DNA from 3 places in the Shewanella sp. MF05913 genome. Region 1 is predicted to be linked to each of the others. Evidence: predicted binding sites of a transcription regulator. Region 1 holds the regulator's gene; each other region holds the start of a gene.
What was found. Region 1 encodes sigma-54, which starts transcription at its own class of promoters, with help from an activator protein. Its sites were predicted from a motif close to GTTGGCACGNNNNTNGNNT; they were not measured.
Positions count from the first base shown of each region.

Region 1 (5,318 bases):
GTCCAGTGGTTTTTGATTAAGGCATAATGATATATAAGGCATTATATTCACATTTCACGATAAATAATTTACCGTGAAATGTGAGTCGTAATTGATGAATGGTAATTGATGAATAGTGGGCTGTAAGCGGTTAAATAAATTCAGTTTAACTTGAATATCATTGTCAAAAAATACCACGAGAGAGTACAACTTACGTTTGTTAAGTGCTGTTAGATCATCAGCGTGACGCGTTAGCCGCCTTCATCGAATTTATCGTTAATCAAATTACACACCGCATCTAATGCCACTGCTGCGTCTGGACCTGTTGCTGTTACAGTGATCATTTTTCCGATGCCACTTTCCAACATGAGCAGTCCTAATACGCTAGCGGCACTGGCTTGTTTGTCTGCTTGAATTAGGGTGATTTCAGCATCAAAGTCAGCAGCCAGTATTGCTAGCTTTGTGGCTGCTCGTGCATGTAAACCTAATTTATTTGAGATGGTGACTTGGCGCTCAAGCATGGCTAGCACTCCAGATAGGACTAAAGCTGATCTTCACTGATATTTAGCTCTCTGTGGCGGGCGTTGACTGTGTGTTTACTGCCTTGTCTAAATCGCTTAGCGAGTTGGTCGGTGATATAAACTGAGCGATGTTGTCCGCCTGTACAGCCGATGGCGATGGTTAAATAACTGCGATTATTACGCTCTAAATGTGGCATCCAGGTTTCGAATAGATTTTCGATTTGCCAAATAAACTTATTCACCAGAGGCTGACGGCCAAGAAACTCTTGCACAGGCTCATCAAGACCTGTTAATGGTCTTAATTCTATTTCCCAGTGCGGGTTAGGTAAAAAGCGCACGTCGAACATAAAGTCTGCTTCGGTCGGCATACCGTGTTTAAAGCCAAACGATTCAAAATTAATCACTAACTCTTTATCAACACTGCCAAGCAATATTTGTCTTACTTGATCGCTTAGCTCGTAAATATTGAGTGCCGATGTATCGACATAGTGATCAACCATTTTGGCGATAGGTTCGAGTAAGCGGCCTTCTAATTTAATCGCTTCTTGTAATGAAATATGGTTTTTAGATAGCGGGTGTAATCTGCGGGTTTCGCTGTAGCGTTTAAGTAAAACTTTGTCGCTAGAGTTTAAGAAAAAACTGGTAATTTCGGTATCAGGTTGCAGTATTTCAAGTTGTTCTTGAAGCACTTTGCCTTGTTCGGCAATATTGCGCACATCAACACTAATCGCTACGAGGTCATTACTGCCTTTTAACTGAGCCAATAAGGTGCCAATTAGCGGCAATGGCAGGTTATCAACACAGTAATAGCCTAGGTCTTCTAGTACTCTTAATGCTACTGATTTACCTGAGCCTGACCGTCCTGATACGATAACAAGTTTCATGCCGTAATTACCTGATAGAGTTCTGTAGAATCGTGGATTTTACGCAGCTGTTTTAGTACTTGTTTGTCGCTGAGTTTTTGGGCCATCGAAGATAAGGTGCTTAAGTGTTGTTGGCACTGATCTGCAGGAACTAATAATGCAAATAAGATATCGACAGGTTGTTTATCGATGGCATCGAACGAAATGGGTTCTTCGCATTTTACAAAGATCGCAATAGGGTGATCGATTGTCGTTAATCGGCCATGAGGTATTGCAATACCATTACCTATACCTGTGCTACCCATTTTTTCTCTTGCGATAAGGCTTTCAAACACCTCTTGCGAAGACAGGGTCGGGTACTGGGCAGCGACTAAATCGCTGATAAGTTCCAGTACCTTTTTCTTACTGCCCGGTGTGGCACAGGTGGTGCATTCCGGCTGCAGGATGGTACAAAGTTCCATCGTTAGTGTTTTGTATACTTCTCTTTGTGTTTAATTACCTGACGATCGAGCTTATCTATCAGGGCGTCTATTGCTGCATACATGTCTGTATGTTCTGACATTGCAAAAATTTCTCCGCCCTTTAGGCTGACTTTAGCTTCTGCTTTTTGTTGTAATTTTTCTACGTTGAGTACAACGTGAACATTATTGATCTGATCGAAGTGTCGTTCAAGCTTTGAAAACTTTTCCTGAACGTATTCACGTAAAGATTCGGTTATTTCAACATGATGCCCTGATAAATTGATCTGCATTACACTTCTCCATTGTTGAGTGATTTATAAACTCTTACGTTGGTTTGAGGGCGGTATCATCATTGCCTCACGGTATTTTGCAATCGTACGACGAGCAACGTTTATGCCCTGTTCGGCCAATAGTTGAGCCATTTTGCTGTCGCTAAGCGGCTTTTTCTGGTTTTCTGCAGCAACCAACTTTTTAATAAATGCGCGGATTGCTGTCGATGAGCACTCTCCGCCATCATCAGTGCTGACATGGCTAGAGAAAAAGTATTTTAATTCAAACAACCCTCGTGGGGTGTGCATGTATTTTTGAGTGGTCACGCGCGAAATGGTCGATTCATGCATTTCTACGGCTTCAGCAATGTCATTTAATACCATAGGTTTCATGGCTTCTTCGCCATATTCGAAAAAACCTTGTTGGAATTGCACAATGCAATTGGCTACTTTTAACAGGGTATCGTTACGGCTTTCAATGCTTTTGATAAACCATTTAGCTTCTTGCAAATGACCTCGTATAAACTGAGTATCAGATGGGTTTTTACTGCTGCGAGCCATTGCAGCATATTGCTGATTAACACCTATTTTAGGCATGTTATCTGGATTGAGTTCAACAACCCAACGGCCATTCTTTTTAAATACTGTGACATCAGGGATTACGTATTCGTCATCGACGGCAGTAATCAATAAGCCAGGACGCGGATTAAGAGATTGAATTAAGGTAATGGCATCACGTAACTCATCTTCTTTTAAACGCGTTTTACGCATTAATAATCTAAAGTCACGCCCAGCGATTAAATCCAAATAATCTTTGATGAGCATTCGCGCATTTTCAATGTGCGGAGTTGAGTCTGCATATTGTGACAGTTGAATGAGTAAACATTCACTAAGGTCACGTGCAGCAACACCTACGGGGTCAAAATGTTGAATTCGCTTTAACACCGCTTGAACCTCATCAAGCTCAACATTTTCATCGCCCATAGCTTCTAGTATTTCTTCAGTGCTTTGGGTTAGATAGCCGCGTTCATCTATTGCGTCAATGATGGCTGTTGCGATGGCAAGGTCGGTGTCTGAAAATGGCGTTAAGTTTTTTTGCCACTCTAAATGTTCATATAAGCCTTCGGTGGTTTCCCCTTGAAAAGGCATATCATCGTCACGCATGCTGGCACTACCAGACCCTGACATCGGTGAGGCGGTATAGACTTCATCCCAGGTTGTGTCCATGGGCATGTCGTCCATGGTTTCTTTACTGATGGATTCTGTGGTATCGATGGTTGAAGTATCTTTTTCGACACTCACATTACTGTTGTCACTGAAGTCTGTGTCTGATTGATCGCGACTTTCTTTTAAGGGATCTTTAGCTTGAGAAAATTCATCTTCTATTTCAAGCAATGGATTTGAGTCCAGCGCCTGTTGGATTTCTTGCTGTAGCTCCAATGAAGATAATTGCAGCAAGCGGATGGCTTGCTGCAATTGAGGGGTCATAGTGAGATGCTGACCCATTTTAAGTTGGAGTGACGCTTTCATTTACCGCTTATCCCTAGATGATTTCCATAAAAATAACAATCTCGAAAAACTGTAATGGGGTGTCACGTACGTCAATGACATTTCACGCAATTTAGGTATCGTTCAATGGAATGAATTAGATAGGCTAAAAGGCGGATACCCAATCAACTTGAAGATACGTGTTTCAGAGCTTCACCGTGTTTTCAATACTAGGCGCGTTAATGCGGTAATGTAGGCACCTTATAAATTAACGCAACAACGTAGTGGGAACACGGTGAAACTCCCAAGGGGCAAGTTTTACACGCGTTCATGCTGTGTTATTGATTTTGGAAAGGGAACGACCATTAACCGCAATCAATGCCTTGCCTAAACGCGTGTAAATTCTTGCTGAAATCGAGTATCTTCAGGTTGTTTGGGTATATAACCTAACTATAGCTTGAATTGTTCACCTAAGTACACAGCTCGAACTTGTTGATTGCTCAAGATCTCTTCAGGCGTACCTTCGGCAATTAAATTACCTTGGCTTACGATGTAAGCTCTTTCACATACATCGAGTGTTTCGCGAACATTATGGTCGGTAATCAGTACGCCTAATCCACGACTTTTTAGCTGTTGGATAATTTTTTTAATGTCGATAACCGAAATCGGATCAACACCCGCAAAAGGTTCATCAAGCAAAATGAATTTAGGGTTAGCAGCGAGTGCTCGGGCAATTTCGACTCGACGGCGTTCACCGCCAGACAATGACATGCCTTGGCTGTCGCGAATGTGAGTAATGTGAAACTCTTCCAATAAATGCTGGAGCTGTTCAATACGTTCTTCATTACTGAGTTCTTTGCGGGTTTGTAACACCGCCATGATATTGTCGTGCACGGTGAGTTTTCGAAAAATACTGGCTTCTTGTGGTAAATAGCCAATCCCTTTACGGGCTCTAAGGTGCATTGGGTCAGCGGTGAGGTCGTCATTATCAATTAATATACGGCCTTTATCACTTTTAACTAACCCTACAACCATGTAAAACGTGGTTGTTTTACCGGCACCATTAGGGCCAAGTAAACCGACAATCTGCCCCGTTTTTACTGTTAAGCTGACGTCTTTTACGACTTGACGCGCTTTATAACTTTTGGCTAGGTTTTCAGCTGTTAAGGTAATTTGGCTCATGGTTTTATCTGCTTGTTGACAGGGATCTCAGGCAGCTTTTGTTTTGGCGCTGACTCGTCTTGGAAATTTTCTGGTTGAATAATCGTGATGACGCGATCTTGGCCTTTACCGGTACTCTCAGCAATTAACTCTTGGGCTTTAATGTTGTATTTAATTAGGTTGCCCGTGACCTGACTGCCTGCTTGGTCTAGCTTGGCATTACCGGTTAACGTCAGAGTTGTTGTGGCGAGATCGTAACTGATTTCGTTGGCACTGGCGGTACCGATGTTACCGTCGTCGAGTTCTTGAGAAAATGTCGCGGGTTTACCCGTCGCGATTAAGCGTTTTGATACACCGTTTTTGGGGGTAAATGCGCGTAATTCGTCGGCATTAATATTAATCGTGCCTTGCACAATCGTCACGGGGCCATTAAAGACAATTTGATTGTTTTTAATGTCGGCAGATTGGCTCACTGCAGCAATTTTCAATTCTTGTTTGAGATCACCTTGTTTTGCCATAGCTGGAATGCTCAGCATGCAAAGTAAGCCACTTAATAGTAATGCGGCATTGGCGCGA
Region 1 covers NZ_JCAYNT010000002.1:517,780-523,097, reverse strand. Annotated here, with positions in the region: gene AC19MV_RS05745 (HPr family phosphocarrier protein) at 231-500, opposite strand; gene rapZ (RNase adapter RapZ) at 521-1,384, opposite strand; gene ptsN (PTS IIA-like nitrogen regulatory protein PtsN) at 1,381-1,824, opposite strand; gene hpf (ribosome hibernation promoting factor) at 1,827-2,114, opposite strand; gene AC19MV_RS05725 (RNA polymerase factor sigma-54) at 2,139-3,623, opposite strand; gene lptB (LPS export ABC transporter ATP-binding protein) at 4,032-4,763, opposite strand; gene lptA (lipopolysaccharide transport periplasmic protein LptA) at 4,760-5,318, opposite strand, start outside.

Region 2 (5,318 bases), on a different contig from region 1:
GGCCAGTAACATCGCCAATGCAGATTCAGTGTCGAGCAGTGTCGATAAAACCTATCGTGCACGTCATCCAGTTTTTGAAGCAGAAATGGCCAAAGCCAGCAATCAGCAAAATCAATCTCCTGGTGTGTCGGTGAAGGGCATTGTTGAAAGTGATAAACCGTTAATTAAAGAGTACTCGCCAGATCATCCACTTTCTGATGCTGACGGATTTATTTACAAACCAAACGTGAATGTAATGGAAGAAATGGCTGACATGATTTCAGCTTCGCGGTCTTACCAAATGAATGTTCAGGTAGCAGATGCCACTAAATCAATGCTGCAACAAACGCTCAATATGGGTAAATAGTTTTGATTTTTCAAGGAGGCAGCTATGAGCCTAATTAATTCTTACAGTCAGTCTTTACCTCAGACCTCAAGCAGTGCATCAAATACGAGTGCAGTGACCAAGAGTTCAGTGCAGAGCACTACTACGTTAACCACGGGTAATTCGTTTCTCGATTCAATTCGGTTACCTGAGCAGAGCGCGGTTCCTGAAGCGAATGATCAGCTGTTAAAGCAAGAAGACTTCTTTGCTTTGCTCAGTCAGCAGTTATCAATGCAAGACCCATTTGAGCCTGTAGATAACGATCAAATGATTGCCCAAATGGCATCATTTTCTACCGTTGATGGTATTTCAAATCTTAACGATGAAATTTTAAACCTCAATACAGTGATGAGCTCCAGTCAGGCATTGCAAGCATCGGGTCTCGTTGGCCGTAAGGTGTTAATTCCTTCAGACACTGGAGCTATTTCAGCTGAGAGTCCGAGCATGAATGGCGTCATTAGTACACCGTCAGCCATGGATACGATTACGGTTAGAGTTGAAGATGCATCTGGACAGCTCATTAAAACCTTTAGTGTGGATGGCAGCGCTGGCGGTAACGTTGATGTGTCCTGGGATGGACTGGATAAAAATGGCTCGCCAGTAAAAGAGGGAATGTACTCTATTAAGGCGAGCGGAAAAGTCGATGGCGAAGCCCAGGACTTAGCTGTATCTACTTATGCCCATGTTAGCAGTGTGTCGTTAGGCACCGCTGCAACAGGGGCTATTTTGAATTTGCGCGGTGTCGGCGGTATTAAGTTATCTGACGTACTTGCCGTATCTGAAACTTAACATTATCTACAGTTTACTAAATAAACGTGTTGATTATGAATAAAACCTTTGAGGTGAATTATGTCATTTAACATTGCATTGAGTGGTATCTCTGCCGCGCAAAAAGACTTAAACACAACGGCAAACAACATTGCCAACGTAAACACTGTCGGCTTTAAAGAGTCGCGTGCTGAATTTGCTGACGTGTACGCAAACTCAATTTTCTCTAATGGTAAAACGGCGGTCGGCGGCGGTGTATCAACCTCGCAGGTGGCACAGCAATTTCACCAAGGTAGTTTACAATTTACCAGCAATTCATTAGATATGGCGATCAGTGGCGGCGGCTTTTTTGTTACCTCTTCTGGTGTCGGTACTCAAGATTTATCTTACACTCGTGCAGGTGCTTTTAAAGTCGATTCAGACAACTACATGGTCGATGCCGCAGGTAACTTTTTACAAGGTTTCCCTGTTGATGATGAAGGTAACTCAACCTCGGTGAGCTTAACCACAACCAAACCTATTCAAATTCCAGATACTGCCGGTAGCCCAGTTAAAACGGGTGTGGTTGAATTACAAATGAATTTAAATGTCGGCGAAGATGCATTAGATCCTAGCGCATTTGACCCAGACAATTCTGACACCTACAACAATTCAACTTCAGTAACCATCTATGACTCATTAGGTGAGTCTCATATTATGACCACCTATTTTGTGAAACCTACAGGTGGCTCATATACAGGGGAGAGTAACTGGCTTGCATTTTATGCCGTTGATGGTGAGCCTGTTAGTGTGGAAACTCCAGGGAGTTATCAAATAGATGCAGATGGCGATGGTGTTGGTGATGGTACCCTTAGCGAAACTGCAACAGCAACTAACCCAAGTGGTACAGGAGCTTGGAATGGTGCAGTGATTTCGTTTAACAATGTTGGTTCTTATACAGGGACTAATCCTTCGCCGATCACTACAGTAACACTTGGCACACCAGGTGCCGGTGTATTAGACCCTGGCTCAGACGGTACTCAAACACTTGAAGTCAGATTTGATAACCCAACACAATATGCTTCGCCATTTGAAGTGACTGCATTAAGCCAAGACGGTATTACCGTTGGCCGTTTAACCAATGTTGGCATTGGCTCGGATGGCTTAATTACTGCTAGTTACAGTAATGGTTCAACCGTGCCATTAGCGCGTGTTGCGTTAGTGCGTTTTGCTAATGAGCAAGGCTTAACCCAGGTGGGTAACACCTCATGGAAAGCCAGTTTAGATTCAGGTGAAGCATTAGCCGGTGAAGCTAATAGTGGTACCTTTGGTAGCATTCAGTCTTCTGCGCTTGAGCAATCAAACGTTGATTTAACCACCGAATTGGTTGATTTGATTACCGCTCAGCGTAACTTCCAGGCTAACTCTCGTACCCTGGAAGTGAACAACACTCTAAACCAAACAGTATTACAGATCCGTTAATCTTTACTCACTATTTTTGATTAACACACAAGGTGTTGCCGTTGTCGGCAACACCTTGCCATTTAAGTAATATACCGCCTTCATTATCGTAAAACTGCTGTTTTTTTGACTATCAACCACTCCCGTCTACTATTTTTACTCCTCTACATTCAGCGTGTTGAATATAACTCACTAGCAATAAACTTCATTGGCATGATGCTTGCTATAACTCTACATATATTCATTTTGTAGAAAGTTTGACGGAGCAGCAAATGGACAAATTTCTTTATGTTGCCATGAGTGGCGCTAAGCAAGGCATGAATGCTTTAGCGGTCAGTGCTAACAACCTTGCCAACGCCAATACCGATGGTTTTAAGGCTGACATGACTCAAGCTCGCTCTATGCAGGCGTTTGGTGAAGGTTTACCTAGCCGCGTGTTTTCAATGATTGAAAGCCCAGGCAGTAACTTTGCAAGCGGTCCCATTGTCACCACGGGTCGTAATCTTGATGTCGCCGTTAAAGGCGATGGATGGATAGCCGTACAAGCCGCCGATGGCTCAGAAGCCTATACCCGAGCAGGCAGCTTAAAATTTGACAGTACAGGTTTGCTGGTAAACAGCAGCAACCGCCCGGTAATGGGCGATGCAGGGCCAATCGTATTACCACTGCCCATTGAACACGTCGAAATTGCCGCTAACGGCATTATCTCTGTGAGACCGCAAGGCGCAACCGCAGAAGTCATTGAAGAAGTCGCCCGCATCAAACTGGTTAATCCAGGTAACAATCAAATGATGCGCGGTGAAGACGGTTTATTTCGTCTTATGGCCGGCGGTAACGCGCCAACCGACCCCAATGTTGCAGTAGAAAGCGGCGCGGTTGAAGGCAGTAACGTTAACCCAGTACATGAAATGGTCGCAATGATTGAGATCCAGCGTCAATACGAGATGCAAGTCAAAATGATGAAGAACGCCGAAGAAATTGATCGTGCGTCGACTTCCTTGATGAAAATTAGTTAGGAGTAATTATTATGATTCCAGCGTTATGGATAAGTAAAACTGGTGTTGATGCGCAGCAAACAAACATCGCGGTCATTTCTAACAACGTGGCTAACGCCAGTACGGTTGGATTCAAAAAAAGTCGCGCTGTGTTTGAAGATTTACTGTATCAAACCGTTAATCAAGCCGGCGGCGTCAGTGCCGACAACACCAAGTTACCTAATGGCCTAAACATTGGTGCCGGTACCAAAGTGGTCGCCACCCAAAAAATGTTTACCCAAGGCAGCATGCTCACCACCGACAACTCATTAGATTTAATGATTGAAGGCTCAGGCTTCTTTGAAGTGCAAATGCCAGACGGCACCGCAGCTTACACCCGTAACGGTCAATTTAGCCTGGATGATACCGGCCAAATTGTGACTCCTGGTTCAGGCTATGTGGTGCAACCCGCCATTACTATTCCAGACGATGCCACCAGTATTACTGTGTCAGCAGAAGGTGAAGTGTCAGTGCAAATTCCAGGCACTGCAGAAAGCCAGGTGATTGGCCAGTTAACCATGACCGACTTTATTAATCCGTCAGGGTTAGACCCATTAGGGCAAAACCTCTACACCGAAACCGGTGCCAGCGGTACGCCAATTCAAGGCACTGCATCGCAAGATGGTTTAGGTGCCATTCGTCAGGGCGCGTTAGAAACCTCTAACGTCAACGTGACAGAAGAGCTAGTGAACTTAATTCAAGGTCAGCGCATTTACGAAATGAACTCAAAAGTCATTTCAGCGGTTGACCAAATGTTGTCTTACGTTAATCAGAATCTCTAAGGAGTTATCATGATTAAATACATAACGTTAGCGTCGATAATTTTATTGGCAGGCTGCAGTTCTACACAAAAAAAGCCCATTGCCGATGACCCATTCTATGCGCCGGTATACCCAGACACGCCGCCGACGCAGGTAGCCGCAACGGGATCTATTTTTCTTGATACGCAAGCATCGAGCTTGTTCTCCGACATTCGTGCGCATCGCGTCGGCGACATCATCACCGTCACGCTTAAAGAGTCTACTCAAGCCAAAAAAAGCGCCAATAATGACATATCTAAAGGCAGTGACTTAAATGTCACACCTGTTTATGCCGGCGGTAAAAATGTGTCAATTGGCGGAGTGCCAATTGACCTAGGCTACTCAGATAGCATGAACACCAAGCGTGAAGCAGATGCCGACCAATCTAACAGTTTAGATGGCAGCATTTCGGCTAACGTCATGCAAGTGCTCAGTAACGGCAACTTAGTTATTCGCGGCGAAAAATGGATTTCAATTAATAACGGTGATGAGTTTATTCGCGTTACTGGAATTGTTCGCAGCCAAGACATCAATCCAGACAACACCATCGATTCAACCCGTGTTGCCAATGCCCGTATTCAATACAGCGGCACTGGCACATTTGCAGACTCACAAAAAGTGGGTTGGTTGAATTCGTTTTTCTTGGGTGACTGGTGGCCTTTTTAAGGAGTAATACATGAAAATCAAATTGCTGTTGTCGCTAATGACCTCACTGTTAATCCTAACAGCCCCTGTTCATGCAGAGCGCATAAAAGATATCGCCAATATTCAAGGCGTAAGAAGTAATCAGCTGATTGGTTATGGTTTAGTGGTCGGTTTACCTGGTACCGGTGAAAAAACCAAATATACCGAACAAACTTTTCGCACCATGCTTAAAAACTTTGGCATTAATTTACCCGATTCGGTAAAACC
Region 2 covers NZ_JCAYNT010000011.1:8,370-13,687, forward strand. Annotated here, with positions in the region: gene flgC (flagellar basal body rod protein FlgC) at 1-346, shown strand, start outside; gene flgD (flagellar hook assembly protein FlgD) at 371-1,153, shown strand; gene flgE (flagellar hook protein FlgE) at 1,214-2,593, shown strand; gene flgF (flagellar basal-body rod protein FlgF) at 2,845-3,588, shown strand; gene flgG (flagellar basal-body rod protein FlgG) at 3,600-4,388, shown strand; gene flgH (flagellar basal body L-ring protein FlgH) at 4,398-5,072, shown strand; gene AC19MV_RS13545 (flagellar basal body P-ring protein FlgI) at 5,083-5,318, shown strand, end outside.
Region 2: flgF (flagellar basal-body rod protein FlgF) is a predicted target of sigma-54. The motif match lies at 2,780-2,798, and genes of this name have one in related genera.

Region 3 (5,318 bases), on a different contig from region 1:
CACCGCATCTTGCACGCCATAACGGCACCAGGTACTGCCGACACAAGACTTAACCGTTCTTAAAGACTTGCCGTAGGCATGTCCCGTTTCAAACCCTGCATCAATGAGTTTTTGCCAAATTTCAGGTAATTGTGACAAGGTTGCACCAAACATATCGATACGCTGCCCACCTGTGATTTTGGTATATAAGTCATACTCTTGGGCAATCTGCCCCATTGAAATCAACTTGGCAGGGGTAATTTCGCCACCGGCAACCCGTGGCACAATAGAATAAGTGCCGTCTTTTTGGATATTGCCTAAATACGCATCATTGGTGTCTTGCAGCTGAACATGGCCGCTGTCTTGGTTTAATACATATTGGTTTTGTAAACTGGCAAAAATCGAGGCGGCTGCAGGTTTACAAATATCGCAACCATACGTGTGACCGCTTGCTGAAGGTTTGCCGTGTTGACGCATTAATGAATCAAAGTCATTAATGCCTTCCACTTGGCATAGGTGATACAAAGCTTGTCTGTCGTGATCAAAATGCGCACAAATACCGGCATTAAAATCAAGCCCAGCAGCTTGCAAGGTTTGATCAATAATTTTTTGCACTAATGGCGCACAACCGCCGCAACCCGACGCTGCGCGGGTACACGATTTAATTTCAGCCATCTTATGATTGCCAGCTGAAACCGCTTCAACAATGTCGCCTTTCGTCACTTGATGACAAGAGCATACGATAGACGTGTCTTTTAAGTCGGCTTCATCTTCAGCACCCGCAAGTAATAACTCAACTGCAGAGCCTGCAATTTCATCCTGAGATAAATACAAATCCAGTAAGCGGCTGTAATCGCTATTGTCGCCAATGAGTACCGCGCCTTTTAAATACTTACCACTGTCATCAAGCCAGAGTTTTTTATAAATACCCGTTTGATTATCAGACAACTCAACAAATTGAGCATCCTCAAAACCACGGCTTGCGCCAATAGCGGCCACATCGACGCCTAAGAGTTTAAGCTTGGTACTCATGTCGGCGCCGGTAAACGATTGGCTTGGGGTGTCAGATGATAATGAGGCAATATGCGAGGCCACTACACGTGCCATTTGATAACCGGGTGCCACTAAACCAAATATTTTTTGTTGCCATAATGCACATTCGCCGATGGCATACACATCGGGAGCTGACGTTAGGCAGTGATCGTCAATTTCAATACCGCCACGCTCACCAATACTAATATTTGACACGCGGGCTAAAGCATCCTGTGGGCGAATTCCGGCTGAAAAGACAATCATGTCGGTTTCAAGAAAAGATTCATCATTAAATGTCATGCGGTGCAGTGCAGTTTCACCATCAATAATGGCGGTCGTTGCTTTTGAGGTATGCACACTCACCCCGAGCTGCTCGATTTTACTGCACAGCAATTCACCGGCTTTATCATTAAGCTGAACGGGCATCAATTGTGGCGCAAACTCGACAACATGGGTTTTCACCCCAAGTTGCATCATGGCATTCGCAGCTTCTAAGCCCAGTAGTCCGCCGCCGACAACCACCCCGACCTGACTATTTTTCGCCGCTGATTGAATAGCCTCAAGATCTTCAATGGTGCGATAGACTAAACATTGAGCGCGATCGTTGCCTTGTATTGGCGGCACAAATGGAAACGAACCAGTCGCCAAAATTAATCGGGTATACGAGTAACATTCACCTTGGGCACTTGTGACGGTTTTCGCTGCGATATCAATCGCCGTGATGGGAGTATTTAAATGCAGATTAATGCCCCAATCTTGATAATCCTGCGCACTGGTTAGCATTAACGGATCGGCACTGCCTGTCTCAAAATATTTAGATAACTGCACTCGGTCATAGGCTGGACGAGGCTCTTCGCCAAACACATGTACTTCAAAGGTTTTATTCAGCCCTAGACTGCATAATTGCTCAATAAAGTGATGACCCACCATGCCATTGCCAACGACCACTAATTTGGGTTTTGAGACTGTCATTTCCTGCTCCTTCATGCCTTGGATGGTAAAAAACAAAATGGCGCCAACTCCTGTTAAAGAGTTGGCGCCATTGCCAGTTACAATCCCGATTTTTTTAAATTTTACTGTTCGTGCTTTTATGGGTTATGTCCCATTAATGCGTTGCAGTATCATACTGTGATGTTGCAGACTCTATGCCAACAAATAAAACTATGTAATAAATTGATTTATAAAGACTTTAAATATTCAACGTTAACTTTGTAGTGATAACACGTCCTTTTTAGGCTCAACCGCACCAACATTGGGCGCACCATCACTGTTCAATGTTATTTACTCCGCCAAACGAGCACGGTCAGATTGGCTAACCAGCGCAATAATTTGTGCGGACATTTGCGCCATCGACATGCCTTTTAACATCGCTTGCTGCTGTATAATCTGGTGTGCTTTAGTTTCATCAAACCCTTGTTGCATCACAATCAATTTAGCCCTACTCAGCAATTTAATGCTGCGGATCTCTTCGTCTAATTTTTTAAATTCTGCGAGCGTTTTACTGGCGGCATTAAAGCGAATTTGTGCCAAACTAATCACGCTGGTTAACCGATTCACCGTTAACATGTCGGGAATAAAAGTGATTCGTCCGCAATCAAGTAATTGTGACAGTACATCTTGTTGCCATGACTTGGCATTAACAATAATCACCATAGGTTTAATGGCCAAAGTGCGTTGTATTAACCCCTGAATTTGACTATGCAATTGGTCAGTTAGAATGAGTAAAGTATCAACATGTTGTTGATGTAAACGTTGCTCAATTTGGCTAATTGACGTCAACACACTGACATGCCCAAATGCCGCCAAACAAGCTTGGTATTGCACCACATCACAATCAACGACCGGCACCAGTGAAAAGCCTGCATCACAAAAAATTAAACTGCGCATGGTCGCTCCTTTTTGTGCCATTGAGCCAATAGGTTATTCGCATCACTCAAACGATTTGCCCAACACTGCTGACTTAAACTAATGGCCTGCTCTACCGTCAATGATTGTTGCGAACCGCCTGCCATATGGGATTGCTGATTAAGTAACAGTATTACGGCAGTTAATGTCGCGCTAATACTACTCAATGCTTGCTCAATCATGGTGCGCGACATAACACCACTAAGCTCAGTTGCCAGCGATGACTGATTTTCGCGCCATAACAGCGCAAGGATGTCGCTAGACAGGTCAGCCTGACCCACTTTTGCACCACAAAAGCCTGCTAATAATGTCGGGATAGTCGAGGTAGACACGGTTACATTGGCCGCTTTTTTACTGACGACTTTCATTAACGTAGCCACTCTGGGGTTAAATTCTGTTTCGCCTTGCAAGCCTTTAAAAATCGCAACATGACCGGCTGGATATTCATTATTAGCAAATAATGCTTCGCTGACCTGTTGATGCAAATCATCTAAGCCTGGGTGAAAATAACTGCGCAAACTGATTGGAGCGTTACTTGGATTAATACAGCGTGCAGCGGTTTGAATGACGCTGCGTAATCCCAATTCTTGATGTAATTGACGACAATCATCTAACACTGGGGCTAAGTCACCAGCGCGCACATAGACAATACCGTCAGACGCTAATGCTAACGCTGCACTTTGAGGGGTGGTGCAACACCGAATACTTAATGCATCTAAACATGACTCAACATGACGGCGATGCGGTAACGCTTGGCTATCGCCATGCAGCATCACACGGACACCTTGCTTAGCCAGCAATGTTGCCACCAGCAATAACCAAGGTAATTGTTCACGTTTACCTGCATAAACAGGCCAATCAATATCGACTGATAAAGACTGCCAATCACTATGTAACGTATGACGTAATCCCGCGACTATTCCGGCAACTTCATCCACGGTTTCGCCGCGAACTCGCATAAGCATCATTGCGCTCGCCATTTGTACTCGCGTGGCATGCCCTAACGCAAACCCTTCGAGTAACAGACTTGCTTCTGCAAACGTTAACGAACGAGATCCCTTTTCGCCTTTACCCAACGCTTTTATCAATAACCGAAAATCAAATGTTTCGGCAGATGTCAGGGTTAATTCACCTATTTTAGGCATACAGCGCCTCATATTGTGTATTGTCCAGTGAAGATGACAAGTCGATATCATCAAGTAAACAGGCAAGTTGCTGGCCGACACTGACCACCTCGCCAATAATGATTAACGTGGGTCCTGAGTCTTTAATGGTTAACGCTGCATCAGCCATTGAAGTCACTGTCGCAAACGTTACAATTTGATTAGGCCGACCTCCATTAGTGATAAATGCGACAGGTAAACTGGCGGTGCATTGTGCTGTAAGTAAGCCTGTTGCAATACGCGACGCTTGCTCTTTTCCCATATAGAAAACCAAGGTCGACTGCGCAGCTAATAATGCTTGCCACTGGCTAGGCGCAACAGCGTTATCAACATCGGTCATTTTTGTGCCAGTGATCAGCGTGACACTGCGAGCCATGCCGCGAAATGTAAGTGGGATCCCTGTGCTTGATGCACAACCTAAAGCAGCTGTGACGCCGGCAATAAATTGTGAACGAATACCCTGCTTGGCGAGATAAAGCGCTTCTTCAGATCCACGGCCAAAAATATGTGGGTCGCCACCTTTTAAGCGCACCACTTTCAAACCTTGTAGCGCAAGCTTTAGCAATAGCGCATTGATGTCATCTTGTTTAATACTTGGTTGGCCGCAACGCTTACCGACAAAGTGACGCTGACAATGTGTATCAACTAAAGTCAAAATATCGCTACTCACTAGGCTGTCGTAAACTAATGCATCTGCTTGGGCGACAATGCGCGCAGCTTTTATGGTCATTAAATCGAGTTGACCACACCCAGCGCCAACAATGGCAACCTCACCCGCTTGCAGCACATCTGCACAAGCGACGCCAACAGAGTTAACACCTTTGATTAATCCATCTACCGTATTCATTAGGCGACATCCTCTTCTGTTGCAGTAGCGTATTCAAGTTCGATGTACGATAAAGCCTGTTGCCAATGGTTTTGAGCACATTGCTTCACTTCACTATTACAGCTGCCACATTGTCGACCACACCCTAAGCTTGATTGCGTAACATCTAATGCCTTATTAAATTGCAGATGTTGCTTACCATCATGAAATATTTGTTGGTCAAACTGCGCATTTATCTCATCGGCAATTTGTGCATCAGTCACCCCGGTACAGGCACAAATTAACGGACTATTACCGGCATTAATTTGTTGATGTAACTGCTTTATAAACGTGTTGTCGACGGGCTTTCCAATAAAGGCATTCAGCGGCTCAACGGCTAGGTTAACCCGAGTGTGAGACAGCACTTTAATCGC
Region 3 covers NZ_JCAYNT010000001.1:355,003-360,320, reverse strand. Annotated here, with positions in the region: gene nirB (nitrite reductase large subunit NirB) at 1-1,983, opposite strand, end outside; gene AC19MV_RS01605 (ANTAR domain-containing response regulator) at 2,293-2,898, opposite strand; gene AC19MV_RS01600 (glycosyl transferase) at 2,886-4,061, opposite strand; gene cobA (uroporphyrinogen-III C-methyltransferase) at 4,054-4,926, opposite strand; gene AC19MV_RS01590 (nitrate reductase) at 4,926-5,318, opposite strand, start outside.
Region 3: nirB (nitrite reductase large subunit NirB) is a predicted target of sigma-54. The motif match lies at 2,146-2,164, and genes of this name have one in related genera.